3 regions of the Allobosea sp. 05T433 genome follow, and region 2 is predicted to be linked to each of the others. Evidence: predicted binding sites of a transcription regulator. Region 2 holds the regulator's gene; each other region holds the start of a gene.
What was found. The regulator PhoB, encoded in region 2, activates phosphate uptake and scavenging genes when phosphate is short. The targets are predictions, from matches to a motif close to TGTCATNNANCTGTCAT.
Positions count from the first base shown of each region.

Region 1: AC1DGP_RS11405 (CorA family divalent cation transporter) is a predicted target of PhoB. The motif match lies at 5,776-5,792, and genes of this name have one in related genera.
Region 3: AC1DGP_RS16340 (UDP-2,3-diacylglucosamine diphosphatase) is a predicted target of PhoB. The motif match lies at 4,036-4,052, and genes of this name have one in related genera.

Region 1 covers NZ_JBFTKS010000007.1:6,459-16,085, reverse strand. The annotation lists gene AC1DGP_RS11445 (carboxyl transferase domain-containing protein) at 1-389, opposite strand, end outside; gene AC1DGP_RS11440 (hypothetical protein) at 496-678, opposite strand; gene lipB (lipoyl(octanoyl) transferase LipB) at 772-1,473, opposite strand; gene AC1DGP_RS11430 (FliM/FliN family flagellar motor switch protein) at 1,605-1,874, shown strand; tRNA gene AC1DGP_RS11425 (tRNA-Leu) at 1,984-2,068, shown strand; gene mgtE (magnesium transporter) at 2,262-3,668, shown strand; gene AC1DGP_RS11415 (glycoside hydrolase family 25 protein) at 3,746-4,678, shown strand; gene AC1DGP_RS11410 (glycoside hydrolase family 25 protein) at 4,787-5,755, shown strand; gene AC1DGP_RS11405 (CorA family divalent cation transporter) at 5,861-6,856, shown strand; gene dmeF (CDF family Co(II)/Ni(II) efflux transporter DmeF) at 6,879-7,865, opposite strand; gene AC1DGP_RS11395 (metal-sensing transcriptional repressor) at 7,885-8,151, opposite strand; gene AC1DGP_RS11390 (isovaleryl-CoA dehydrogenase) at 8,365-9,537, shown strand; gene AC1DGP_RS11385 (gamma-glutamylcyclotransferase family protein) at 9,542-9,627, shown strand, end outside.
Region 2 covers NZ_JBFTKS010000009.1:124,467-134,093, forward strand. The annotation lists gene greA (transcription elongation factor GreA) at 379-846, shown strand; gene AC1DGP_RS14835 (TIGR03862 family flavoprotein) at 856-2,073, opposite strand; partial or broken gene AC1DGP_RS14840 (YnfA family protein) at 2,148-2,446, shown strand; gene phoB (phosphate regulon transcriptional regulator PhoB) at 2,566-3,264, opposite strand; gene phoU (phosphate signaling complex protein PhoU) at 3,298-4,017, opposite strand; gene pstB (phosphate ABC transporter ATP-binding protein PstB) at 4,066-4,866, opposite strand; gene pstA (phosphate ABC transporter permease PstA) at 4,911-5,798, opposite strand; gene pstC (phosphate ABC transporter permease subunit PstC) at 5,812-6,783, opposite strand; gene pstS (phosphate ABC transporter substrate-binding protein PstS) at 6,879-7,904, opposite strand; gene AC1DGP_RS14875 (ATP-binding protein) at 8,005-9,066, opposite strand.
Region 3 covers NZ_JBFTKS010000010.1:184,542-194,168, reverse strand. The annotation lists gene AC1DGP_RS16365 (c-type cytochrome) at 1-46, shown strand, start outside; gene AC1DGP_RS16360 (c-type cytochrome) at 196-1,125, shown strand; gene AC1DGP_RS16355 (helix-turn-helix domain-containing protein) at 1,263-1,883, opposite strand; gene AC1DGP_RS16350 (DMT family transporter) at 2,046-2,969, opposite strand; gene AC1DGP_RS16345 (SDR family oxidoreductase) at 3,197-3,976, opposite strand; gene AC1DGP_RS16340 (UDP-2,3-diacylglucosamine diphosphatase) at 4,101-4,913, shown strand; gene AC1DGP_RS16335 (glycosyltransferase family 4 protein) at 4,913-5,992, shown strand; gene AC1DGP_RS16330 (cation:proton antiporter domain-containing protein) at 5,931-7,718, opposite strand; gene AC1DGP_RS16325 (AAA family ATPase) at 7,866-8,711, shown strand; gene AC1DGP_RS16320 (hypothetical protein) at 8,724-9,317, opposite strand; gene AC1DGP_RS16315 (DUF2975 domain-containing protein) at 9,409-9,627, shown strand, end outside.

The DNA.
Region 1 (9,627 bases), on a different contig from region 2:
TCCTGCGCGCGCAGATGCTTCTTCACCGTCATCGGGTAATAGGTGCCACCCTTGATGGTGGCGTCGTTGCAGACGACCATCACCTCGCGGCCGGCAACGCGACCGATCCCGGCGATCATGCCTGCGCCGTGGATCTCCTTGTCATACATCTCGAAGGCGGCCAGCGCCCCGATTTCGAGGAAGGGCGAGCCCGGATCGAGCAGGCGCAGCACCCGCTCCCGCGGCAGCAGTTTTCCACGAGCGGTATGGCGCTCCCGCGACTTGGCATTGCCACCGAGCGCAGCGGCCGCGCGGTGCCGGGCCAGCTCGGCACGCAGGCCGTCCCAGGCCTCGGCGTTGGCGCGCGTCTCGGCCGAGTTGAGATCGACCTTGCTCTCGATGACCGCCACGGCACGCTCCCTTAAGCGAAGAAGTCCTCGCCGGGTTATGGCGCGCCACGCGAAAAACGCCAACCGGCGCGGATGCGCAGGGGCGCGAGCGCAAATCCGCCCGCTCTCAGCGCGCCACCGCAGGGGCAGCCACGGCGCCGACCGCGCCCCCCGCAACCGCTCCGATCGGCCCGCCGATAAGGGCCCCCGTGCCGGCGCCCGCAGCCGCGCCGGCGATGATCTTGTCGTTGGTGGTGCAGGCACCCAGCACGACCGCGCAGGCGGCCGCGAACATCACTGTCCGGATCATCTTCGTCCCCGTTTCCGATTCATCCCACCGCGGGAGGTTGGCCGGCTTTGGTCAACGGATGGTGAACGAAGGATGAAGAGCCTTAGTCGAGGCTCAGGCGAGAACGGTTGCCCCGAAGATCCTCTCGAACTCGGCGCGCAGCATCGAATCGACCTCCGGAAGCGTCACCGGCAACCCGAGATCGACCAGCGAGGTCACGCCCTGGTCACTGACGCCGCAGGGCACGATTCCCCCGAAATGCGACAGCTCCGGCTCGACATTCAGCGAGATGCCGTGGAACGAAACCCAGCGCCGGACGCGGATGCCGATGGCGGCGATCTTGTCCTCGCTATCCGCTCCTTTCTCGGGCCGGCGCACCCAGACGCCGACACGGTCCTCGCGCCGCTCGCCGCGGACATTGAAGCGCTCAAGCGTGCCGATCAGCCAGGCTTCGAGGGCGGCGACGAATCGCCGGAGGTCGGGATCGCGACGCTTCAGGTCGAGCATGACATAGGCCACCCGCTGGCCGGGACCGTGATAAGTGAACTGCCCGCCCCTGCCGCTCTGATGCACCGGAAAGCGTTCGGGCTCGATCAGATCGGCCTCGCGGGCCGAGGTGCCGGCGGTATAGAGCGGCGGATGCTCGATCAGCCAGACGCGCTCGCGGGCCTTGCCGTCCGCGATCAGCGCCGCGCGCGCGTCCATCTCGGCGACAGCTTCGTCATAGCCGACAAGCCCCCCGGCATGGACCCATTCGACGGGCTCGGAGCCCGGCTGCGGCAGGAATGAAACCGCAAGCGTCTCACGTGTCTTCACGGTGCATTAACTCTGTTTGTTCAACGATCGCTAACCGGCTACCGCCTGTCGCCGGCAGGCTCATGCGCCGAAGCCGGCCGGCAGGCAAGTTTCGTTGGTTGAATTCGCAAGTAGGGTTTCGGAGGCAGGACTTGAAGGCCGATCTCGATCTCGTTTCGGTGGAGCTCACCGTGGTTCTGGGCTCGACTCAGATGCCGATCTACAAATTGCTGCGCATGGGCCGCGGTGCGATCATCGAGCTCAACGCCACCGAGAACGACGAAGTCCAGATTCTCGCCAACAATCACCCGTTCGCCCGCGGCAACGTCGTGGTCAGCGGTTCGCGCATCTCTGTCGAGATCACCGAGCTCCTGAAGCGCCCCACGGTCTTCAGCGCGCAGACCATTGCCGAGGCCGCCTGAAAAGGATTTCAAAGTTTTCCACACAACGAGCTTGTCGCGGCGGATTCGATTTGTTAGACCCGCGCCGCTCCGGAGTTCACCGCCTCACCGCGGTTTTCTCTTAGCCGCTGCGGTCATGGCGGAATTGGTAGACGCACTACCTTGAGGTGGTAGCGGGGAGACCCGTGGAGGTTCGAGTCCTCTTGACCGCACCAAATTCAGGCTGATGCCTTGAAACGGCGACCCTCGCGGGTCGCCGTTTTGGTTTTCGGCCCTGCCGGCCATGAAACGTGAGGTCGCCGCGGCGCGTTGCCAGCACAGTCCACGACTGACACAAGGGGCCCCTTCCTCGAATCTATGCCTTTTCCTCGAATCCATGCCTCTTCCTTGAATTGTGGAGTCGGACCGATGGTCGAAGCCGAAAACGCTCCCGACGAATCCGCCGCCCGCAGGATTCGTGACGAGGATGGCGCGATCGATCCCGCGCTGGTCGAACAGGTCTCGCAGGCCGTCCTGCTCTCGGACATCACGACGTTGCGCGGCATCGTTGCCGACATGCACGAGGCCGATCTCGGCGCCTTGCTGGAAGCGCTCGACGCCGACGAACGCCCGCGCCTCATCTCGCTGCTCGGCTCCTATTTCGACTTCACGGCGCTGACCGAAGTCGACGACACCGTTCGCGAGGAGATTCTCGAAGAGCTCTCGGCCGAGACCGTCGCGGAAGGCGTACGCGAACTCGACACTGACGACGCGGTCTACATTCTCGAGGACCTCAACGAGGCGGACAAGCAGGAGGTCCTCGACAAGCTCACGCCCTCCGAGCGCATCGCCCTGCAGCAGGGCCTGGATTATCCCGAGGACACGGCCGGCCGGCGCATGCAGAGCGAGGTCATCGCCGTGCCGCCCTTCTGGACCGTCGGCCAGACCATCGACTTCCTGCGCGACACCGCAGACCTGCCCGACCGATTCTTCGAAATATTCGTGGCCGACCCGGCCCATCATTTCGTCGGCACGGTGCGGCTGGACCGACTGCTGCGCAACCGGCGCCCCGTGGTGATTTCGCAGCTGCTGGAAGAGGACCGGCGGGTCGTCGAGGCGACCGACGAACTCGAGGACGTGGCGCGGCTGTTCCAGCGCTATAATCTGGTTGCCGCACCGGTGATCGATGCGACCGGTCGTCTCGTCGGCGTGCTGACCATCGACGATATCGTCGACGTCATCGAGGAAGCCGCGGACGAGGATGTGAAACAGCTCGGCGGCGTCAATCCCGACGAAGAGCTCTCGGACCCGGTCCGGAAGATCATCTGGAGCCGCTTCAGCTGGCTCTTCGTCAACCTGATGACCTCGTTTCTCGCCGCCGCGGTGATGAGCCTGTTTGAGAATCAGCTCGCAAAAGTCGTGGCGCTGGCGATCCTGGCGCCGATCGTAGCGAGCCAGGGCGGTAACGCCGCCACTCAAACCATGACGGTCGCCGTCCGCGCCCTGGCCACGCAGGAGCTTGGCGCCTGGAACCTGCGGCGCTTCTTCACCCGCGAACTCGTCGTCGGCCTCGTGAATGGCTTCGGCTTTGCCGTGATCACCGGCGCCATCGCCGCCGCCTGGTTCGGGAGCGCGGGCCTCGGCGCCGTCATCGCGATCGCGATGGTCGTCACCCTGATCTCGGCCGCCATTGCCGGCGTCCTCATTCCACTGGCACTCGACAAACTCGACATCGATCCGGCGATTGCGTCCGGAACCTTCGTCACGACGGTCACCGACGTGGTCGGCTTCTTCGCCTTTCTGGGGATCGCCACACTTCTGCTCGGCCTGGGGTGACGAAAGCAAAAACTTCGGTAACGTAAACCGGGCGTCAAGTTTTCTCCGCAATTCTCTGCGAGATGATCGCCCGTCGCATGTCCCGCCTCCGTTCAGCCCCATTTCTCGCCGTCGCCGTCGCCGCGCTCGCGGTCCTTGGCGGCTGCGTGGCGTTCGAGGGCCGATATCCGCAGAAGGGCGATGCCCGGCCGCATCCCGGCGTCGCGAGCGCCCTGAACTATGCCGTCCAGGGCATCGATATCTCGCGCTGGCAAGGCGAGATCGACTGGGCCGCGGTCAAGGGCGCCGGCACCCGCTTCGTCTACATGAAGGCGACGGAGGGCGGCGACCACATCGACCCCTCCTTTCTGCGCAACTGGGAAGGCGCGCGCCGGGCCGGCGTGCCGCGCGGAGCCTACCACTTCGTCTTCTGGTGCCGCCCCGCCCATGAGCAGGCAGTCTGGTTCAAGCAGCATATCCCGAACGACCCCGGCGCCTTGCCGCCGGTGCTCGATGTCGAGTGGAACGGCCATTCCAAGACCTGCCCGCAGAAGATCGACCGCTCGCTGGCACTGGAGAAGATCCAGCTGATGCTGACCGAGCTCGAGCAGCTCACCGGCAAGAAGCCGATCATCTATACCGACATCACCTTCCATAAGGACGTGCTGGAAGGGCAGTTCAACGAATATCCCTACTGGATCCGCTCGACGGCAGCGAAGCCCGAGACACGCTACGAGAACCGCCCCTGGGCCTTCTGGCAATTCACCACGACCGGCCGCGTGCCGGGCATAAGGGGCGATGTCGACCGCAACGCGTTCTTCGGCGACGAAGAGCAGTTCATCGGCTGGATCAACGGCGAGTTCGACATCGGCCGGAGGCAGTGGACCAAGCGGCGCGCCTCTCCGGCGCAACCCAGCCCCAGCATCGTCAATGATCCGGAATTCGAGCCTCCGGTCAGCCAGGCTCCGCCCGCCCCGGTCATACCCGGCGCGCTGCAGCCCGTGCCGTCCTCGCTGCAGATCGGCGGATAGCGGGCGCGCCGGTTAACCAACCCTGAAATCATCCGCTCGCATCCGAGCGAACGCTTACCGCGCCTTAACCACGACTGCCGCACCACTGTTTGCATGCAGGAGGGGCGGATGCCGGCGCGTATGAAGACCGATTACAAGGGACTGCGGTGCTTTCTTGCAGTTCTCGGCCTCACACTCGGCTGCTCCGGCCCTGCCCTCGCGCTCTATCCCAAGAAGGGCGACGCCTCGCCCCATCACGGCGTCCGAGATGCACGCCGCCAGGCTATCCAGGGCATCGACATCTCGCGCTGGCAGGGCGAGATCGACTGGGCCAAGGTCAAGGATGCCGGCACCCGCTTTGCCTTCATCAAGGCGACCGAGGGCGGCGACCACCTCGACCCCAATTTCCGCAAGAACTGGGAGGGGGCGAAGAAGGCCGGCGTCGCGCGCGGCGCCTACCATTTCGTCTATTGGTGCCGCCCGGCCAAGGATCAGGTGCGCTGGTTCAAGCGGCATATCCCGAAGGACCCGGAGGCCCTGCCGCCTGTGCTCGATGTCGAATGGAACGGCGAGTCGGAGAGCTGCGGCAAGAAGATCCCGCGCGATAAGGCGCTGGCGAAGATCAGCGAGATGCTGAAGGGCCTGCAGGAACACACTGGCAAGAAGCCGATCATCTATACCGACATCACCTTCCACGAGGATGTGCTGGAAGGCGAGTTCAACGATCATCCCTACTGGCTGCGCTCAACCGCGGCCCCACTGCGCCACCGCTATGAGCGCAGCAAATGGGAATTCTGGCAGTTCACCACCACAGGACGCKTGCCCGGCATAACCGGTGACGTCGACCGCAACGCCTTCTTCGGCTCCGAGCGGGAATTCGCGGCCTGGCGCGAGGGCCGTTTCGACATTGGAGCCCGGAAGTGGCGAGGTGGCGAACCGAAGGTTGCCGGCAACCGCGCACCTGCGACATCGGCTGGCTCCAAGGCTCCGCAGGCTGCCGGAGGCGCGACGCTCAAGATGCTGCCTCCCGCGCGCGTTCCGGGCAAGGCGACCGCCAACCGTGATCCACAAGTGACCGGCTCTCTCGCCCGCGATTGACTTTGCGGCACCCGTTGCGCTGTCACGAAGCTGTCATGAGACGCGCGCCCTGATCCCGGGCAGCGCAACCTCTCATGAGAAATCGCCCGCCAGGGCGTGGCCGGAATGCTCCATGATCTGCAATCCCGGGCCGGGTTCGTCTGGGTCTACCATTTTGCTTCCGACGGCCGTGCGCATCTCCTTCCTCGCCGCGAGATGCCCGACCTTGCCCTCCCCGGGGCCGAGTTCATCTGGATTCATCTCGATCTCGTGCATGGCCGCGCCAAGCAATGGGTCGCCGATTGCACCGCTCTGCCCGCCGAGGCGCAGACCCTGTTCCTGACCCAGGACGATCACCAACGCCTCCATCACAATCGTGACTTCGCCTGGGGCATCACCTTCGACCAGATCCGCGAGGTCGACAGCCCCGCCGACGAGATGGGCATGCTGCACTGGATCATCGCCGACCGGTTTCTGCTGACAGGTCGGAGACAGGCCATGCAGGCAACGCGCCTGACGCGCGACGCCTTGGAGGCCGGCTACCGGGCGAGCTCGCCGGTGATGCTGTTCGAGCGCATCATCGAGTTCGTCATAGAGGATGTGGCCGAAGCGGTGATGCAGCTGACAGAGGACACCGACTCGATCGAGGACCATGTCATCGACGAGCGCGTCAGCGACGAGGCGCGCCGGTTAGGGTTGATCCGCCGGCGGACGGTGAGGCTGCACCGCCAGCTCAACGGGCTGCACCAGCTCTTCCGTCGCTTCTCCGAGAATGCCTCGACACGGGCTGCGCCGGAGACCGTGAAGAGCGCCGCCAGCCGCCTGCTGCAGCGCGTCGACACCATGCTGACCGACGTCCAGATCGTGCAGCAGCGCGCCCGCCTGCTGCAGGACGAGATTGCCTCGCGCCTGACCGCCCAGACCAACAGCCATCTCTATGTGCTCTCGATCCTGACCGCGACGCTGATGCCGGCGACGCTGATCACCGGCCTGTTCGGCGTCAACACCAAGGGCCTGCCCTTCCTCGAGAACGAATGGGGCTTTGTCTATGTCGTGATCCTGTGCGCCCTGGCAGCGCTCAGCGTGTATCTACTACTCAAGCGCCGCGACATGATCCACTGAGCCCGGGCGGGCCCCTGATGCATCACAGCGCGGCGATGCGCGGGTTCACCTCGACGGTGACATGGGACAGCATCGGCAACCCGGCGAGCAACGCCTTGTAGGCTGCGGGCGGCTTCGGATCAGTGGCCACGACCGAGACGATCGCCGAGCAATGCCCCGGCCCAACCTGCCAGAGATGCAGGTCTGCGACCTCTGCGCCCTCGGCGGTGAGTCGCGCCTCGATCCCGGCGGCGAGAGCCTTGTCGGGCACAGTGTCGAGCAGCACCGCTCCCGAGGCGCGCAGCAATCCGAACGACCAATGCGCGATCACCAGCGCGCCGACGATGCCCATCGCCGGGTCGAGCCAGACCCAGCCATAGAGGCTGCCGCCGAGCAGCGCGACGATGGCAAGCACGGAGGTGAAGGCATCCGCCAGCACATGCAGATAGGCCGCCTGCAGATTATGATCCCGCCCACTCCCGGGGTGGTGGTCATGATGGTGATTATGGTCCGCGCCACCATGCGCATGATGGTGATGGTCATGGTGATGCGCATGGCCATGGTCATGTCCGTGCTCGCCCTTCAGCAACCAGGCGCTGGCGAGATTGACCGCAAGGCCCAGAACCGCGACGGCAATCGCCTGCCCGAAGACGATCGGCACCGGCTGGACAAGCCGCATCACCGATTCCCAACCGATGAACAGAGCGACCAGCGCCAGGACGAGCGCGCTCGCGAAAGCCGCGAGGTCTCCGAGCTTGCCGGTGCCGAAGCTGAAGCGTGGGTCGCGGGCGTGACGCCGCGCGAAGCGATAGGCGAGAGCCGCGATCAGCAGCGCCGCCGCATGGGTCGACATGTGCCAGCCATCGGCGACGAGCGCCATCGAGCCGAACAGCGTACCTGCGACGATCTCGCCGACCATCATGATCGTGGTCAGCGCAATGACGATCCAGGTGCGCCGCTCGTTCTCCTGGTGATCGGAGCCGAGGAAGACATGGTCGTGACGCGGCGCCAGGCTGGCCAGTTCGGACATCGCTGGAACTCCGGTTGGTTCAAAGATACTTGGTCAGCGCCTTCAGGCTCTCGATCGAGCGCCGCGTCTCGGGTGTCTGCGTGCCTGTCGTCTCGAACAGGTGATGGTCGATATGGTCGAAGATCAGCAGCATCTTGACCTTCTCCAACGCCTTTTCGACCGCCTGGAGCTGCTGCACCACCTCCGGCACCTCGCGCCCTCCCCCGAGCATCTTCACGACGGTGTCGAGATGCCCCTGCGCCCGGCGCAGCCGTTTGACGATATCGGGATCATGTGCGTGGCTCATGCTCATATCCTATCCAGGGGGATAGGATATGTAAACCGAGCGTCGGCGCTCCCACCCCCTCTCGGTCGCCGGCTGCAAGTGGCATGGCAGATCACCCACCGGTGTGGCCACGCCCATCCGGGAGATCGCGCCGGAACAGCCTGACAGGGCCACAAAGCGCGCTATAACGCTGCAAAGCCGTGCCCGATGCGCGGCGTCTTCCGGGAGGCCACCATGCTCGCCAACGCCCCGCGCCCGTTCAATTTCGATCTCGGCGAGACCGCCGACGCGATCCGCGACACGGTCCACGCCTTCGCGCAGGAGAAGATCGCGCCGCGCGCCGAGGAGATCGACCGCTCGAACCAGTTTCCGCGTGACCTCTGGCCCCAGATGGGCGCGCTCGGCCTGCATGGCATCACAGTGAAGGAAGAGGATGGCGGCGCAGGCCTCGGCTATCTCGAGCATGTCGTGGCGATCGAGGAGGTCAGTCGGGCCTCCGCCTCGGTCGGCCTGAGCTACGGGGCCCACTCGAATCTGTGCGTCAACCAGATCGCCCGCAACGGAAATGCCGCGCAGAAGGCGAAGTACCTGCCAAAGCTGATCTCGGGCGAGCATGTCGGATCGCTCGCCATGTCCGAGCCCGGCGCCGGCTCGGACGTGGTCTCGATGAAGACACGGGCCGAGAAGAAGGGCGACCGCTACGTCATCACCGGCAACAAGATGTGGATCACCAACGGCCCGATCGCCGAGACGCTGGTGGTCTACGCCAAGACCGACCCCGCCGCCGGCGCGAAGGGCATCACCGCCTTCCTGATCGAGAAGGGCATGAAGGGCTTTTCGACCGCCCAGAAGCTCGACAAGCTCGGCATGCGCGGTTCGGACACCTGCGAGCTCGTCTTCGAGGAGTGCGAGGTCCCGGAGGAAAACGTGCTCGGCCAGGTCGGGCGCGGCGTCAACGTGCTGATGTCGGGGCTCGACTATGAGCGCGTCGTGCTCTCGGCCGGGCCCCTCGGCATCATGCAGGCGGCCATGGACGTGGTCATGCCCTATATCCACGAGCGCAAGCAGTTCGGCCAGTCGATCGGCGAATTCCAGCTCGTCCAGGGCAAGGTCGCCGACATGTATGTGATGATGAATGCCTGCAAGGCCTATGTGTATGCCGTCGCCAAGGCCTGCGACCGCGGCGAGACCACGCGAGAGGATGCCGCCGGCGCCATCCTGATCGCGGCCGAGAAGGCGACGCAGATCGCGCTCGACGCCATCCAGCTTCTGGGCGGCAACGGCTATATCAACGATTACCCGACCGGCCGCCTGCTGCGCGATGCAAAGCTCTACGAGATCGGGGCCGGCACCAGCGAGATCCGCCGTATGCTGATCGGCCGCGAGCTGTTCCAGAAGACGAAATAGGCCAGTGCCCCTCTATTTCGCCTATGGTCTGAATATGGACATCGCCGGGATGGCCAAGCGCTGTCCCGGTTCGAAGCCACTCGGACTCGC
Region 2 (9,627 bases):
ACGTCAGTCAATCGAAGCCTGCGCGCGCAACGATCGCCGTCGGGTCTCGCAACTCAGGATCAAGGTGGCCGCGACGGACGGCCGACGCAAGCGCGGCGCTCTTCCGGCATCGGCTGCCCCCTTGGGAACGGGACTGCGCTCGTGATCGGGGGCCAGGGGCAGCGCGCGATGGCTCTGCTCTTGATGGTGCGGCCGGACACGGGGGTGTAGACTGTTCGGGTCTTGTCTTCGGCAGTGCCTGATCCCCATCTCCAAGTGATCGCCGCTTCAGAGTCCAGCATCGGGTTGGCGCTGCATCGCAAGCAGTCGTGAGGACGTAACACTGAAAGCTGTGGTCCGGTTCGCCGGATGTGCCGAGATCAATAGGAGGAGGCCAGAATGACTCGCGCCTTCGTCAAGGAAGCAGAGGAAAGAGGGACCCTGGACGAGCTGCCGGACCGGCCAGTCTCGCCTCACCCGAACCTCGTGACGCCTGAGGGGCTCGCACAGATCGAGGCCCAGCTGGCGCGCTGGCATGACGAACACGCGGCGGCGCTGGCCGGAGGCGACCGCACCGAGATCGCTCAGACGCGGCGCGAGTTCCGCTACTGGGCGGCGCGGCGCGCCAGCGCCAAGCTGGCCCCTGCGCAGGAAAGGCACGACATCGTCCGCTTCGGCTCGACAGTGACGATCCGCCGGGCCGATGGGCGCGAGCAGAACTGGCGGCTGGTCGGCGAGGACGAGGCCGATCCGGCACACGGAACGCTGCCCTATGTCGCGCCGTTGGCGAGCGCGCTGATGGGCAAGGGCATTGGCGAGAGCGTCAGCATCGGCACTGAGGCGGTCGAGATCATCGCGATCTCCTGAGGCGATCGTTCAGCTATCCGCGAGCCAGGCCTGAATCCCTGCTGCAGCTGCGACTCCGGTCGCGAAACAGGCCTGCAGCAGATAGCCGCCGGTCGGCGCCTCCCAATCCAGCATCTCGCCTGCGACAAAGGTACCGGGCAAGCGTTTCAGCATGAAGCCTTCCTCGACCTCGGCCGCGGCGACGCCACCGGCGGTGGAGATCGCCCGCTCGATCGGTCTGAGACCGGTGAGCACCAGAGGCGCGGCCTTGATCAGTGCGGCCAGCCTCTCCGCGTCTTCGGGGAGTGGCCCCTTCGCCGCTTCGCGCAGCAGCGCAATCGCGGATGGAGCAAGACCTGCAGCCTTGCGCAGATGATTGCTCAGCGTCACGCCCTTGCGACGATGCGCGAGGCGCTGGACCAGCAGTGCCGCCTCGTGATCGGGCCGCAGATCGATGGTGATGACCGCCCTGCCCTCGCGCAGGATCGTCTCGCGAATCGGGGCAGAGAGTGCATAGACCGCGCCGCCTTCCAGACCCGTCGCATCGATCATCGCCTCGCCGGGCACGGATTGGCCGCCGAAGCTCAGGACGATGCGCTTCAACGGTACTCCGGCAAAACGCTCTCGCATGGTCTGGGACCAATCGACCGTGAAACCGCCATTGGCCGGGCGCAGCGGCGCGATCGCAACGCCGCGCGCCGCCAACAAGGGTGCCCAGCCACCATCCGAACCCAGCCGTGGCCAGCTCGCACCGCCGAGCGCGAGCAGCGTCGCGTCGGGCCGCGCCTCGACATCGGCGCCATCGCGGCTCCGGAACGTCAGAGCTCCCGCTTCGCTCCAGCCGGTCCAGCGCTGCCCAGGCGCGAAGGCGACGCCGAGACCATCGAGCCGGCGCAGCCATGCCCGCAGCAGGGGCGAGGCCTTCATGGCGCGCGGGAAGACGCGGCCGCTGCTGCCGACGAACGTGTCCTGCCCGAGCGCATCGGCCCAGTCGCGCAGGGATTGTGGCGGGAAGGCGCGAATGGCCGGCTCCAGCCAGGCTTGCGCATCGCGATAGCGGGGCAGGAACCTGTCGAGCGGTTCGGAATGGGTAAGGTTCAATCCGCCGCGCCCGGCCAGCAGGAATTTGCGGGCCGGCGAGGGCATGCGATCGTAGATCGTGACGGTGTCCCCGGCTGCCGCAAGGCGCTCGGCCGCGATCAGCCCGGAGGGCCCTGCTCCAATAATGGCGACGTGATGTGTGGGCATCGGTCCGGCTTGCCGTCAGCGCGCCCTGCGGTCAAGGGTAATCCCGCCCCGAAGGCCATCGACAGGGACGAACCATGCCGACCATCGCCGCCTATTTCGGCGCAGCCATTCTCGAAATCGCCGGCTGTTTCGCGTTCTGGGGCTGGCTCCGGCTCGACAAGCCCATCTGGTGGCTCGTACCCGGACTGTTTTCGCTCGCCCTGTTCGCCTGGCTGCTGACGCTGGCGGAGAGCGAAGCCGCCGGACGGGCCTATGCCGCCTATGGCGGCGTCTACTCTGGGCCGTGGAAGGCTTTCGCCCCGACCGCTGGGACATTATCGGTGGGCTGATCTGCCTCGCCGGCGCGGCGATTATTATCGCAGGGCCGCGCTAGGGTATCGGCCCGAAAGGTGGATTGCGGTTTTCGGGAAGGCCGATGCAACCATAGACGGTTAGATCGTCGGGCGGATTCGATATCCGGCCCGATGATCCAAGTCCCCGATGATCCAAGTCTCAGCTCCGCGCAAAGGTCTCGTCGAAGGCATAGCCGGCACCGCGCACGGTCCGCAGCGGGTCCTTGGCGTTGTCAGGAGTGATCGCCTTGCGCAGCCGGCCGACATGGACGTCGACGGTGCGCTCGTCGATATAGACGTCGCGGCCCCAGACCGCGTCGAGCAGCTGGGCCCGGGAATAGACCCGCCCCGGCGCCTGCATCAGGAATTCGAGCAGGCGGAACTCGGTCGGGCCGAGATGCAGCTCGCTGCCTGAGCGGCGGACACGGCGGGTGGTGCGGTCGAGTTCGAGATCGCCGGCGGCCAACAGGCCGGCGACATGACCCGGCTTGGCGCGGCGTAGCAACGCCTGGATGCGGGCGATCAGCTCGGGCAGCGAGAACGGCTTGACGACATAGTCGTCGGCCCCGGTGGCGAGGCCGCGCACACGCTCGGTTTCCTCGCCGCGGGCGGTGAGCATGATGATCGGCACCCGCTCGGTATCGCGACGGGTCCGCAGCCTCCGGCAGAGCTCGATGCCGGAAAGGCCCGGCAGCATCCAGTCGAGCAGCACGAGGTCCGGCGTATGATCGCGCAGATGCAGCTCGGCATCGTCGCCACGCGCGACGCTGTCGACCTCGAAGCCCTCGGCTTCGAGATTGTAGCGCAGCAACAGGGTCAGCGGCTCTTCGTCCTCAACGATCAGGATGCGTGCAGGCATGTCTCACTCGGTCCCAAAGGTGTCGGGCGCCGGTCACTCACCGGTGGCGGCGTCCAGAAGGATATTGGTCGTGTCGAGCTTCGGGCGGGCTGCGTCCAAGGCTTCGCCCGTGACGAGATAGTGGATCGTCTCGGCGATGTTGGTGGTGTGGTCGCCGATGCGCTCGACATTCTTGGCGCAGAACAGGAGATGCGTGCAGAAGGTGATGTTGCGCGGGTCTTCCATCATATAGGTGAGCAGCTCGCGGAAGAGCGAGGTATAGAGCGCGTCGATCTCATCGTCGCGGCGCCAGACCTCCATGGCCTTCTGCTCGTTGCTGACGGCGTAAGCGTCGAGCACGTCCTTGAGCTGGGCCTGAACCAGGCGGCTCATATGCTCGAGGCCGACGACCGCGCGCGACGGCGGCTGGAACTGGCCGGAGATGGCGACCGCGCGCTTGGCGATATTCTTGGCGAGATCGCCGACACGCTCGATATCGGCGGCGATGCGGATGGCGGAGATCAGCTCGCGCAGGTCGTTGGCGAGCGGCTGGCGCCGGGCGATGGTGAGCACCGCCTTCTCCTCTACCTCGCGCTGCAGATTGTCGAGGCGCTGGTCGGCGCTGATGACCTTCTGTGCCAGCCCGGTGTCGCGGCGCACCAGGGCGACTGTCGAATCGCCGAGCATGCGCTCCGACATGCCCCCCATCTCGGCCAGGCTGCGGCGGATCCCCTCGAGATCGGCATCATATGAGCGGACGATGTGATCAGTCATCGCGGCGTATCCTTTGTCGGCAAAGCAGTTGGAAGGCTGGGCGCCGGTTCAGCCGAAGCGGCCGGTGACGTAGTCCTGCGTCTGCTTCTTGTGCGGGTTCATGAAGATGGTGTTGGTGGCGTCGAATTCGATCACCTCACCGAGATACATGAAGGCGGTGTACTGCGAGATACGCGCCGCCTGCTGCATGTTGTGGGTGACGATGACGATGGTGAAGTCGGTCTTGAGCTGCTCGAGCAGGTCCTCGATCTTGCCGGTCGAGATCGGATCGAGCGCCGAGGTCGGCTCGTCGAACAGGATGACTTCCGGCTTCTGGGCAATGGTCCGCGCAATGCAGAGGCGCTGCTGCTGGCCGCCGGACAGGCCCATGCCGGAGGTCTTCAGCTTGTCCTTGACCTCGTCCCAGAGCGCGGAACGGCGCAGCGCACCCTCGACGCGGTCATCGAGCTCGGATTTCGGTGGCTTCTCGTAGAGGCGGATGCCGAATGCGACATTGTCGTAGATCGACATCGGGAAGGGCGTCGGCTTCTGGAACACCATGCCGACGCGCGAGCGCAGCTCGTTCACATCGATATCGTTGCTGATGACGTTGCGGCCGTCGAGCAGGATCTCGCCGGTGGCGCGCTGCTCGGGATAAAGCGAGTAGATCCGGTTGAAAATGCGCAGCAGGGTCGACTTGCCGCAGCCCGACGGTCCGATCAGGGCCGTGACATGGCGGTCCCGGAAGTCGAGATTGATGTTCTTCAGCGCCTTGTGCTCGCCGTAGTAGAAATCGAGGTTCTTGACCGCGATCCGGACGGGGGCCTCGGCATCAAGCGCTTGCGGGCTCAGTTCCAGCGTCGAAAGCATCGACTTGTTCCTTCAGATCGAACGCGACGAGGGTTTAAGGCCGTTCATTTGCCGCCCCGCACGATACGGCGGGCGATAAGCGAGAGGCACAGGATCGAGACGGTGATGATCAGCGAACCGGCCCAGGCGAGTTGCTGCCAGTTCTCATAGGGGGCGGAGGCGAACTGGTAGATCGTCACCGGCAGGTTGGAGACGCCGCCGACGAGGCTGGGCGAGAACCAGAAATTGTTGTTCAGCGCAGTGAAGATCAGCGGCGCCGTCTCGCCGGCGATGCGCGCCAGGGCCAGCAGGATACCGGTGACCATGCCGGATTTCGCCGCCCGCCAGGTCACGCTGGTGATGACGACCGAAGGCGGGGCGCCGAGCGCAGCACCGGCTTCACGCAACGAGCTCGGCACGAGGCGCAGCATGTCCTCGGTGGTGCGCACGATCACCGGGATCGCGATGATGCCCAGCGCCACGCCGCCGGCCCAGCCGGAATAGCCGCGGAATGGCTCGACCAGGATGACGTAGACGAAGAGGCCGATCAGGATCGACGGCGCCGAGAGCAGGATGTCGTTGATGAAACGGATCAGGTCCGCGAGCTTGGAGCCCTTGCCGTATTCGGCAAGGTAGGTGCCGGCGAGCACGCCCACCGGCGTCGCCACGGCGATGCCGAGGAAGGTCAGCACGATCGAGCCGACAATGGCGTTGGCAAGGCCGCCCCCCTCGCTGCCGGGACCGGGCGTCACCTGGGTGAAGGTCGCGACGGAGAGCCCGCCGATCCCCTTCACGAGCAGCATGCCGAGAATCCAGAACAGCACGAAGATGGCGAGAAGGGTGAAGCTGGTGGCGATGATCTTCATCGCCCGATCCGCGGTGCGGCGCGCGGGGCGGACGCGGCCCCAGACCTGATGAGGCGTCGTTGCGGGCGGGGTGACGGCGCTGTTCATGGCCAGGCTCCGCTCAGAAGGACTTGACGCGCGCGACAAGGATACGCGCGATCACGAGGACGACGAAGGTGACGAAGAAGAGGATGCAGCCGAGCGCGATCAGCGCGTTGAGCTGCAGGCCCATCGCCTCGTTGAATTCGTTGGCGATGCGCGAGGCAATGGTCGAGCCGGGGTCCATGATCGAGGCCGAAAGCCGGTTGGCATTGCCGACGACGAAGGTCACCGCCATGGTCTCGCCAAGCGCGCGGCCAAGACCGAGCATGATCGCGCCGATGATCGAGACGCCGGCCTGCGGCACCAGCACATGGCGCACGACCTCCCAGGTCGTGGCGCCGATGCCATAGGCGCTCTCACGCAGCACGGACGGGATCTGCTCCAGCATGTCGCGGGTGATCGAGGCGATGAAGGGGATGATCATGAAGGCGAGGATGATGCCGGCCGTCAGGATGCCGAGCCCCGAGGGCGAGCGCGAATACAGCACGGTGCCGACCAGCGGAATGCCTTCGACGATGTTCGAGACCGGGATCTGCACATAGGCCGCGAAGAGCGGCACGAAAACGAAGAGACCCCACATGCCGTAAATGATCGAGGGCACGGCGGCGAGCAGCTCGATCGTCGTCGAGACCGGGCGCTTGAACCAGGGCGGCGCGAGCTGGGTGAGGTAGACGGCGATGCCGAGCGAGAGCGGCACGCCAAGGACCAGCGCGATCAGCGCGGTCGACAAGGTGCCTACGATGGCAGGCCAGGCGCCATACTGCTCGTTCTGGGTGTCCCAGACGCTGGACGTGATGAAACCAAGGCCGAATTCGCGGAAGGCGGGCCAGCCGCCGATGATCATCGAGGCGATGATGCCCGCGAGCAGCACCAGCACGAAGAGCGCGGCGGCCCGGCTGGCATTGCGGAAGACAATGTCGAAGGTGCCCTTTGGAGTGCGGCGAATGGCGGGCGCGCCGGGCGCGGCCATCTGGTCTGTCACGGCAGCCATCCGTGGTTACTCCGGTCGCATAAGAAGCACGAGGAAACGGGTCTCACAAAGTCGAACGCGAGGCGGGAACAACCCGCCTCGCGTCATAGCATGGATCAGAAGATCGGCTTGCCAGCCGGGTCGGTGGCGCCCTTCCAGGCGGCGCGGACCTGATCCTTGACGTTGGCCGGGAGCGGCACGTAGTCGAGATCGAGCGCGAGCTTGTCGCCGTTCTTGAAGGCCCAGTCGACGAATTTCAGCGCGGACTGCACCTCTTCGGGCTTCTCCGGCTTGGCATGGACGAGCAGGAAGGTGGCGGAGGTGATCGGCCAGGCCTGGGCGCCCTTCTGGTTGTTCAACGAGATGCCGAAGCCGGGAGCCTCGTTCCAGTTCGCATTGGCGGCAGCGGCCTGGAAGGACTTGTCGTCCGGAGCCGGGAACTGGCCGTCGGCGTTCTCGACCAGCGCATGGGCCAGTTTGTTCTGCTTGGCATAGGCGTACTCGACATAGCCGATCGAGTTCGCGACCTGCTTGACGGAGGCCGAGACGCCCTCATTGCCCTTGCCGCCGATGCCGACCGGCCACTGCACGGCCGTGTTGGTGCCGATCTTCGACTTCCAGTCCGGCGAAACGCGCGAGAGATAGTCGGTGAAGACGAAGGTCGTGCCCGAGCCGTCCGAACGATAGACCGGGTTGATGTTGGCGTCAGGCAGGGTCAGGCCGGCATTGATGGCGACGATCTTGGGATCGTTCCACTTCTTGATGGTGCCCTGATAGATGTCGGCGATGATCGCGCCGGTGAGCTTCAGCTTGCCCGGCTCGACGCCGGCAATGTTGACGGCCGGAACGACGCCACCCATGACGGTCGGGAACTGGATCAGGCCGTCCTTGGTCAGGTCCTCGCCCTTGAGCGGGGCATCGGTCGCGCCGAACGCAACCGTCTTGGCCTTGATCTGCCGGATACCGCCGCCTGAGCCGATCGACTGATAGTTGAGACCGATATTGGTCTCCTTCTTATAAGCTTCAGCCCATTTCGAGTAGATCGGGAAAGGGAAGGTCGCGCCCGCGCCGGTAATGTCGGCGGCCTGGGCAACGCCGGCCAAGCCGATCGTCGCAGCCGCGAGAATGAGAATTTTGCGCATTAGAGGAGTCCTCGTCTGGGTCGCAGTCTTTAGCAGCCCCGCTAGAACACCTTCCATGTGACAGACAGATGACAGACCGTCACGTTCGCCGTCACATTGGTCAGGACGGGCTCCGCATCATCGCGCCGAGGCGCGGCAGGATCGCCTTGAAGAGGGCGCCCTTGCCGTACTCGCTCTCGATGGTGAGACGGCCGCGATGGCGTAACACGATGTGCTTGACGATGGCGAGACCAAGGCCCGTGCCGCCGGCCTCGCGGCTCGCGGCCGTGTCGACACGATAGAAGCGTTCGGTGAGGCGGGGCAGATGCTCGGGCGGGATGCCTGGCCCGTCGTCACGAACGCTGACGCTGGCTTCGCTCGCGCCCTCGACCACATTGATTGCAACCACGCCGCCCTCACGGCCATATTTGATGGCGTTCTCGACGAGGTTCTCCATCAGCCGCAGCAACTCGTCGCGGTCCCCCGCGACTTGGACCGGCTGGGTCGGCGTCTCGAGCTTCAACGCCACCTTGCGCTCGCGTGCCATCAGGGTGAGCGAGTCGACGATCTCGCGCGAAATCGCGGAGAGATCGACAGGCGTGTCCGGCGCGAGATGGGCGCGCAGCTCGATGCGCGAGAGCGAAAGCAGATCGTCGACCAACCGCGCCATGCGCAGACCCTGTTCGCGCATGATGGCGAGAAAGCGGTCGCGCGCGCCGGTATCGTTGCGCGCCGGTCCCTGCAGGGTCTCGACGAAGCCGAGAAGGGAGGCGAGCGGCGTGCGCAGTTCGTGGCTGGCATTCGCCACGAAATCGACGCGCATGCGTTCCGTGACGCGCAGCTCACTCAGATCCTCGAAGGTCAGCACCACGGGATTACGCCAGACGCCGCCGGTCAAAGCTGCGATGTGGATGCGGAATGTGCGCTCGACCGGCACGCGCTCGACCAACTCGATGACCCGGCGCCCTCCACGGCGCGAAACCTGCTCGATCGCGTCGATCAGGTCGGGGTCGCGCAGGACGAGCGTGAGCGACTGGCCGCGTTCGAGCGCCGGAATGAGCGCGCGCATCGCTGGGCTCAGTGCCTGCGCCACCCCTTGCGCATCGAGCAGCACCACGGCGGAACCCAGCGCCTCGATCAGCGCTGCAGTGGCCGGCGCGTGGGGATCGACGACATCGACCATGTGAACATGCCTATCAGGAGGAAGCTGGCGCCCTCATAGGGGCTGGCACGCGCTCTGCCAATCGCTCCGGGCGAGATGCCCCCCGCACTTGCGAGGCCCCCCACAGCGCGCGGCGACACTGGGCGAAATCCACGCCATCCAGGATCTCAGCAGGAACGAAGCGCGCTTGGGTGGTCACTATCGGCGACGCGCCGGGCGCCGCGGAGGCCGAGGCTGTCTCGACCATGATCGGAATTGCGACCGGCCGCTCTCGCTCAGATCAAGAATGTATTTTCAGCCAATTATCATCGTTTTATTGAGACAACATCGGACTTGGAAAGGCTACTGATAATGATGCTCAATCGATGTAACGATGACCATCGGCATGGCCAGCCATCTTTTGGCCTTCTACGGACACTATTCGGACATGGAACTGGTCAGCCAGACCAAGAATTTGGTGGCTTGAGCCTTCCATTCTCCCTAGTCTTGTTGAGTCTTTTATGCGTCATTTTATCTTGGCTGCATGCGTTGCAGTATGCCTCCCTGCGACCGCCCAAGCCAATGTCCCCGCCGGCAAGGTTT
Region 3 (9,627 bases), on a different contig from region 2:
CAAGAATTGTGGCTCCTGCCACGAGGTCTACCGCATCAAGAAGTAAGCTCGGCTGCGCCGCGCGGTTGCGTCGTGCGGTCGAACATGGGTTGATGGGCGGGCTCCACCATGGGCCCGCCCATTCTCGTCAGACCTGCGCTTCGAACTTTTGGAATCCTCGGAGCGTTGAGGCACCAGCAAACCGGGAAACGCTTGATGCGCCGCCTATTTCTCACGCTCGGCATTTTCATCCTGTTGGGACTAGCCGGCTTCTATGTTCTCACCGATCCGCGCGTCGTTTCGCCCGCGCCCGAGATCGGCACTCTGCCGCCGCCGGATGTCGAGAATGGCAAACTGCTCTTTGCGGCGGGAGGCTGCTCTTCATGCCATGCAACGCCCGGTCAGGATGACAAGCTCCGGCTTGGCGGCGGGCTTGCCTTGCCCTCGCCCTTCGGCACGTTTCACGCTCCCAATATCTCACCGCACACGCGGGACGGAATCGGCAATTGGGGCGTGAAGGATTTCGTCGATGCGATGGCGACCGGTGTCTCGCCGTCGGGACAGCATTACTATCCGTCGTTTCCCTACACCTCCTATCGGCTGATGCCACCCAAGGCCCTGGCCGATCTCTTCGCCTACCTGCGCACGCTGCCCTCGGTCGAAGGACGTGCGCCGGGGCACGATCTGCCTTTCCCCTTCAACATCCGCCGCGCGGTCGGGGGCTGGAAGCTGCTGTTCTTCGACGGTACGCCGTTCCGGCCGGACCCGACGAAGAGCGAGGAGTGGAACCGGGGCGCCTATCTGGTGCAGGGGCCGGGCCATTGCGCCGAATGCCATTCCAATCGCAATGCGCTGGGCGCGATCATTCCGGCGACACGCTTCGCCGGTGGCCCAGACCCGGAGGGCAAGGGCTTCGTGCCGAACATCACGCAGCATGCGGACGGGCTGGCGAACTGGTCGAAGTCGGAGATCGCCGAGATGCTCAAGACCGGCTTTACTCCGAGCTTCGACAGCGTCGGCGGCAGCATGGCGGCGGTGGTGCGCAACACCGCACAGCTGTCAGATGCCGATCGGATGGCGATGGCGGAGTTCATCAAGTCGCTGCCGGCGATCGCCGGCCCGCCGCGGCCCAAGAAGGCCGAGTGAGCCGCATTGGCGCGTTGGCGGTTACGCTCGCACTGTCATCCCGGTCTGCCTTTGGCCGCCCGGGATGATCCAACCTTCTGCGTTTGGATCGGCCTTCGCGAGACCGCAATCCACTCTTCAGGCCGGTGCTTTAGCGTCTACTCCATCACCGCCGCTTTGAGGATGCAGACCATCAGCGCCGAACCGGGCTGGTCGCCGACGCAGCGGACGATATGGCGGCGGTCGCAGCGGTAGCGCAGCGTCTCGCCCGCCTTGGCGCGCTGGATCACGTCCCCGACCTCGACCTCGAACTCGCCGGAGGTCACGGAGAGCGACTCGATCGAGCCGCGCTGATGACCTTCGGAATCGAGCTCGCCGCCGGGCTCGGCCTGTACGTCGTACCATTGCAGCCATTCGACCGTCTTGATCCACCCGATGATGGCGAGCCTGAGCTTGCCGTCTTCTGAGACCAGAATCGGCGTATCGGCGCGGGTGGTCTTGTCGATGAAGGCTTCCTCTTCGCCGCTCGACAGCACGCGCTCGATCGAGATGTCGAGGGCCTGCGAGAGCCGCCAGATCGTCGCCAGTGTCGGGTTGGTTTCGTTGCGCTCGATCTGGCTGATGATCGACTTGGCAACGCCCGACTGCTCCGCGAGCTCGGAAAGCGAGAGATTATAGGCCTTGCGCAGGCGCTGGATCGTCTTGCCGAGCTGGCCCGAGATGACCTGGGCTCCGGATTCGAGCTCGCGCCCGCCACGTTCCTTGGTCTCGATACCCATCCTGATACCTGTCACACGAATGCTGATCGTTTGCGGAAGCGAACAAACGTTTGTCTAACCGGACAATGCCTGTTCCAGTTGGAAGGAGCAAGCTGGAGAGGGGCGGGCGACGGCCGAGGGCGGCTTCGTCGGGGCGCCTTTCACACAATTCTGCCCGTGTTCTCAGGTCGCCCGCGTCGGGCCGACCTCGCGCGTCTCCCGCTTGAGCAGACCGAGCTGCTTCTCGCGCAGGATCACATAGATGCCGGATGCGATGACGATGGCTGCGCCGATGAGCACGGCTGAAGCCGGCCAGTCGCCGAAGACGAACCAGCCGATCGTAACGGCCCAGAGCATCGTCGAGTATTCGAACGGCGCGATCAGCGAAGCGTCGCCGTAGCGATAGGCCTGGACCAGGAAAATCTGGCCGAGCCCGCCAAGAATGCCGATCGCGACCATGAGTGCGGCGTCCTGAAGATCGGGCATGCGCCAGCCGAGCAGGATGGTGAAGAGGCCGAGCGTCGTCGTCATCAGCGTGAAATAGAAGACGATCGCGCCGGTGCGCTCCGTCATGGTCAATTGCCGCACCTCGATCGAGGCAAAAGCCGAGCAGCAGGCGCCGGCAAGGCCGAAGGCCGCGCCGATTGCCGGTGCATTGCTGCCAGCGATCTGGAAACTGCCCAGATGCGGGGACAGCATGATCAGGACGCCGATGAAGCCGATCGTCACCGCGCTCCAGCGATAGATGCGGACACGCTCCTTCAGCACCAGAGCTGCAAGCACGACGACTGCGAGCGGCGCGGCATAGCCGAGCGCGACCGCGTCCGGGAGCGGCAGAAAGCTCAAGGCTACGAAGCCGCAGAACATGCCGGTCGAACCGATCACCCCCCGCTTGAAATGGCCGCGCAGATTCTTGGTCTTCAGGGCAGCAGGAATTTCGCCGCGCCAGCCGAGCCAGAGCAGCAGCGGGATCAGCGCGAAGAAGGACCGGACGAAGACGAGTTCCCCTGTCGGATAACGGGCCGCGATCGCCTTGATGCCAGCCGACATCAGGGTGAAGGACAAAGCCGAGATCAGCTTGAGCGTGATGCCGAGGAGAGGAGACAACGGTGCTGCGCGTACGTGTCGGGGGAGAGAGTCTTATAAAAGACTTGTCCCTCTAGATCACGTTCGCGCGTCCGGTCCAAGCGCAATGCTTGCAACCCTGATGCCCGCGGCGGCGCATGCGTGCCGGGGAAGCGTGCTGGATGCGGGTCTTGCGCGGCAGGAACTGGGAGAGAATTCCTGCCCCGGACAGCAAGGCTCACCGGGGCAGATGCTGGCCTTGCCGCGTCTCAGAACGTTCCCTTGAAGACGCCGCCGTCGATCAGCAGGTTCTGGCCGGTGATGTAGCCGGCATGGGCGCTTGCCAGGAAGGCGCAGGCCTTGCCGAACTCCTCGGCGCTGCCGAAGCGCCTCGCCGGGATTTCGGCCATGCGGCCCTTCGTCATTTCTTCGGGCGTGATCCCCTTGATCGCCGCCATCTTGGTGGTCGAGCCCTTCAGCCGATCGGTATCGAACATGCCGGGCAGGATGTTGTTGATGGTGACGTTGGCATATGCGACCTCGCGGGCGACGCCGGAGAAGAAGGCGGTCAGACCGGCGCGTGCGCCCGACGAGACATCGAGCCCGGTCAAGGGGGTCAGCACGCTCATCGAGGTGATGTTGACGATGCGGCCGAAGCCGCGCGCGATCATGCCGTCGACGACACGCTGCATCAGTTCGACCGGCGTCGCCATGTTCTGGATGACGCCTTCGAGTAGCGCTTCGCGCGAGACTTCGCGGAACGGCTTCGGCGGTGGGCCGCCATTGTTGTTGACCAGGATGTCCGGCTCCGGCGCGGCGGCGAGCAGCGCGTCCTGACCTGCGCGGGTCGAGACGTCGGCAACGACCGCGATCACGGTTGCACCATACTTGGCCCGGATCTGGCTTGCCGTGGCCTCCAGCGTGGTCGCGTCGCGGCCGTTGATGACCACGGTGCATCCGGCCTCTGCGAGGGCCTCGGCGCAGCCGCGGCCAAGCCCCTTGCTCGAGGCGCAAATGATGGCCGTACGGCCGGCAATACCCAAATCCATCGCGTTTCTCCCGAGCTTTCGCTGATGTTCAGCTGAGCAGAACCACGGATTGAGTTCTGCGTCATCAAAGCGCAATGCAAATCAGACACACGCCGCAAGCAATGCAACAAGATGGGCTGGCGGCATGAGCGACGAGGACGAGGCGAAGCAGGTTCGCAGCATCTTCATCTCCGACCTGCATCTGGGAACGCGAGGAGCACAGGCCGATCTCGTGCTCGAATTCCTGCGGGCCTATGATGCTCCGCAGATTTATCTCGTGGGTGACATCATCGACGGCTGGCGGCTGAAGAGCGGCTGGTACTTCCCGCAGGCGCATAACGACGTCGTGCAGAAGCTCTTGCGCAAGGTGCGCAAGGGTTCGCGGCTGATCTACATCACCGGCAACCACGACGATTTCCTCCGCGACTTCACTGGAAGCGAGTTCGGCGGAATCCACATCGCCGACCATGCGCTGCATGAAACCGCTGACGGCAAGCGCCTGCTGGTGATCCATGGCGATCTGTTCGATCTGGTCGTGCGCAACGCAAAATGGCTCGCCCTGCTGGGCGACTGGGCCTACACGGTTGCGCTTGCGTCCAATACGGTCGTCAACAAGGTCCGTCGCCTCTTCCATCTGCCGCACTGGTCGCTCTCGGCCTGGGCCAAGCAGAAGGTGAAGAATGCGGTCAATTATATCGGCGAGTTCGAGACCTGCCTTGCCGCCGAGGCCCGCCGCCATGGTGCAGACGGCGTCGTCTGCGGCCATATCCATCACGCCGCACATCGCAAGATCGACGGGCTCACCTACATCAACACGGGCGACTGGGTCGAAAGCTGCACGGCTGTGGTCGAGCATCATGACGGCCGCTTCGAGGTCATTCGTTGGCCGCAATACCGGCTCAAGAGCGAGCCCGTGCGGCCGATCCCGCTGCCGGCTCTGGTCAGCGAGGCCGCCTGATGCGCGTCCTCATCGCGACGGACGCCTGGCGCCCCCAGATCAATGGGGTCGTCCGGTCGCTGGAGCAGATGGTCGAGGCAGGACCGTCATTCGGTGTGACGCCGCATATGCTGACGCCCGACGGATTTCGGCAGATCGGCTTGCCATCCTATCCCGATATCCGCATCGCGCTGGCAACGCAGGGCGCCATCGCCCGGCGCATCACCGATTTTGGGCCGGACCACATCCATATCGCGACGGAAGGGCCGATCGGCTGGCTGACCCGCGCCGTCTGCCTCGCGCAGAAGCGGACGTTCACGACGAGCTACCACACAAGGTTCCCGCAATATGTCGCGGCCCGCTGGCCCATCCCGGAACGCTGGAGCTACCAGTTCCTGCGCCGGTTCCATGGGGCGGCTGCCGGGGTCATGGTCTCGACCGCGACAGTCGAGGCCGAACTGAAGGAGAACGGGTTCGAGCGCATTCTGCGCTGGGGGCGAGGCGTCGATCTCCAGCAGTTCCATCCGCGCCAGGCAAGCGTGCTCGACCTGCCGCGTCCCATCTTCCTCAGCGTCGGGCGCGTCGCGGTCGAAAAGAACCTGGATGCCTTCCTGTCGCTGCGCCTGCCCGGCAGCAAGGTCGTCGTCGGCGATGGCCCGGCGCGCGCGGATCTGCAGCGGGCCTTCCCGGATGTGACATTCCTGGGCACGCGCGAGGGCGACGACCTGGCCGCGATCTATGCGTCGTCGGATGTCTTCGTCTTTCCGAGTCTGACCGACACCTTTGGTATCGTGCTGCTCGAAGCCGCGGCAAGCGGGCTGCCCGTTGCCGCCTTTCCGGTGCAGGGGCCGAGCGATGTCTTTGCCGGCAGTGGTGCCGCCGTGCTGGACGAGGATCTGCGGCGCGCAGCGCTAGCGGCCTTGCGCATCCCGCGCGAAGCTTGCCTGGGACTTGCCGCAGGCCATAGCTGGCAGAGCAGTGCCGAGCAGTTCTACGGGCATATCCAGCGGATTTCCCGGCGCGCTCCGGTCCAGAGCATTACAACCTTCGCGAACGCCCGTGCCGGGGAAGCGCAGGCGCAGGAGCGGCAGCGGGCTTGAGTTCGCGCCGAAACACATCCCTTCTTTCGTGCACGGAGGCGATGACGAGGCCCATTGGCACGCCAAGGCCGACAAGTGCTGCCTCCGACAATTGCAGACTGGCCTCGATGGTCTCCGGCACTGCGTCGTTGACGCCGAGTTCATAGAGATGCCGGGCATGGGCGGCGTCGCGGGCGCGCGCCACGATGACGAGATCGGGGCGCAGAGCCCTTGCCGCCTTGACGATCTCATCGACCGCACGGTGGTTGTGGATCGTGACGATCAGGGCGCTTGCGTCGACCACGCCGCAGAGTTTCAGGAAGTCGGGCTTGGTCGCGTCGCCGAAGAAGGCGGGTCGGCCAGCGCGCCGTTGGCCGGCGATCAGGATCGGGTCGGAGTCGAGCGCGATATAGGGCTTCTTGTGCTCTTCCAGCATCGAACCGACGAGCCTGCCAACCCGGCCGCAGCCGATGACGATCGCACGCCCCGCATGATCGTCGGGCGGCAGGATCGTAGCCTCCTCAGGCAGTATCACCGGCGGCGCGAAACGCGCCGCCATATGGCGTGCTACACGAGCCAATAATGGCAGCGCCACCATGGTGAGGGACACCGCGGCAAGCACGAGGCTTGCCGCGTGCTGGTCAACAAGCTTCGCGCCGACAGCCGCATTGAGCAGCACGAAGGCGAATTCGCCGCCCGGAGCGACCATGATCGCGGTCTCGAGCGCTGTCGGGACGGAGAGAGCCAGCAGCCGGGCCAGGCCCAGCACAACCAGCACTTTGGTCAGGAGAAGGCCGGCCGCGATGCCGAGGATGATTGCGGGCTGGGCTGCAAGCTGCGCGGGATCGACACTCATGCCCACGATCAGGAAGAAGACGCCGATCAGCAGGGATTTGAACGGCTCGATCGTGACTTCGATGGCGCGCCGATACTCGGTTTCGGCCAGGAGCAGGCCGGCGATGAAGGCGCCGAGGCCCATGGAGAGGCCAGCTGTTGCCGCCACAAGTCCCGTGCCGAGTGCCACCAGCAGAGTTGCGGCAAGGAAGCTCTCGGAGCTGTCCGTCGAGGCGACAAGGCGAAAGAGCGGACGAAGCGCCAGCCGCCCGACCACCACAATGCCGGCAATCGCTGCGAAGGCGTGCACGAGCGCCTGCGCAAGGCCGGCGATCAGCGAGCCGCCATTCTGCGCACCGAGGACGGCGATGAGGAAGAGCAAGGGCACGACCGCGATATCCTGGCAAAGCAGGATCGCAAAGCTGGTGCGCCCGGCCGAGGTCATCATGCGGCGCTTGGCCGAGAGCAGTTCGACGACCATGGCGGTCGAGGACAGGGCGAGGCCGAAGCCGATGATCAAGGCCGCCGCAGCGGGCTGCTTCAGCAGGAAGGCGCCGCCGCCGATGATTGCGGCAGACAGCGCGACCTGCCCGAGCCCGAGGCCGAAGACCAGCCTGCGCATGGTCATCAGGCGCTCGAAGGAGAGCTCGAGCCCGATGACGAAGAGCAGGAAGGCAACGCCGATTTCGGCGGGGCCGGTCAATGTGCTCGAGTCGGACACGGTGATCGTGCGCAGCAGCGGCACCGAAGAGACGAGGCCGCCCAATCCGAAGGGGCCGAGCAGCGCGCCGCAGGCCATGAAGGCGACAATCGAATTGACGCGGAAGCGCTTGGCAAATGGCACGATTACGCCGGCCGTGGCGAGGACGACGATGGCGTCTTTATAGGCCGAGGGGTCGATCGTGGCTGCCAAGCTATCCTCGCGTTGCCGATTCAGGGGGCGAATCATGTTTGCGGTCCAAGAGCTTGCGATACAAGCGCTTGTGCGGACCCCAGCAAAAAACTTGCCGTTGGCGGAGACGGCCCGTAGCTTCCGCCCGCATTGTTCGAAGGGGTTTCCATGCGTTTTGCCGGCACCGATTCCTATGTCGCGACCGAGGATCTCACCGTCGCTGTCAACGCGGCGATCCGGCTGGAGCGGCCTCTGCTGGTCAAGGGAGAGCCGGGCACCGGCAAGACCGTGCTGGCGGAGGAGATCGCATCGGCCCTGAAGGCGCCGCTGATCACCTGGCACATCAAATCGACGACCAAGGCCCAGCAGGGTCTCTACGAGTATGACGCGGTCAGCCGTCTGCGCGACAGCCAGCTCGGCGACCCGCGGGTGTCCGATATCTCCAACTACATCAAGCGCGGCAAGCTCTGGGAAGCCTTCGCCTCGGGCGAACGACCCGTGCTGCTGATCGACGAGATCGACAAGGCCGATATCGAGTTCCCCAACGACCTGCTGCTCGAGCTCGATCGCATGGAGTTCCATGTCTACGAGACGGGCCAGACGGTTCGGGCCGCGCAGCGCCCGGTGATGATCATCACCTCCAACAACGAGAAGGAACTGCCGGACGCCTTCCTACGCCGCTGCTTCTTCCACTACATCCGCTTCCCCGATACGAAGACTATGCAGGCGATCGTCGAAGTGCATTTCCCCGGCATCAAGAAGCGGCTGATGGAGGAGGCGCTGCGCCTTTTCTTCGAGGTGCGCGAAGTTCCGGGAATCAAGAAGAAGCCCTCGACCTCGGAGCTGCTCGACTGGCTGAAGCTGCTGGTCGCCGAGGATATCGGCCCCGAGGTCCTGCGTGAGCGCGACCCGCGCAAGCTGATCCCGCCCCTGCACGGAGCGCTGCTCAAGAACGAGCAGGATGTCAGTCTGTTCGAGAAGCTCGCCTTCATGGTGAGGCGGGAGAGCCGCTGAGCGGCTGACCGCTCAGGGATTGCAAGGCGGGATCGCCACCGCGAGATCGATCTTGGCATCGACCTCGCGCACGGCTTCGCGCAGATCGAAATCGCGCGCCACGACGACGTAGTCCTGCGTTTCCGACGTCTTCAGATAGCTCGTCATCAGGATTGGCTTGTCGCCGAGCTCTCCCGTACGGCAGGCCTTGTCCGCGTTTAGCGCCAGGGAACCGCGATTGCCGCTGTTGCCGACCCCGACAAGCAGTTCCTCGCGGAACACCGAGAGCTTGGTTGCATCCGCGGGGCTAAGCCGGAACACGGCCAGACGCCGTCCCGGCGAAGTCATGACCGGCAATGCGGCGAGCTCGGTGGCGTCGCGCACTTCTTCCAGCACCACTTTGCGCTCATGGCGCCCGCCGCCCTTGGGGGAGACCACGATCGTCATGGTGACGCCGCCCGGCAGGGGGCGGATGTCGGACGGCAGGCTGATGGCGGCACGCAGATCGGCCAAAGTCGTGCTGCGCATGTCGATGCGCGACAATTTCGGCAGGGAACTCAGCGGGACATGGCCGCACGCGCCGGCAAGGGCGGCCACGATCATGGAAGCGAACAGGGAGGGACGCATGGTGAGGCTCGTCAATTTCAAATGAGGATGTAGCCTAGACATTCAAAAATTCATCTATTAGTTTAATTTTGTCAATCGAGGGCAGAATGAAATGAGCGCGGAAAACACTCTGGGGTCGAGCGATGCGCCGCTGGCCAGGCTGAAGCGCGTCAGCATGGCAGCACGGCTCGCCAGCTATGCCGCAGCATTGCTCATGGGATTTGGCGTGGTCTGGTTGTGGAGCGACCCTGAAAGCCTCGCCAATCATGCGCGTGGCACCATTGGCGTAACTGTCGCGCCGCTGACGACGGCGATGCGCAGCTACTGGCTC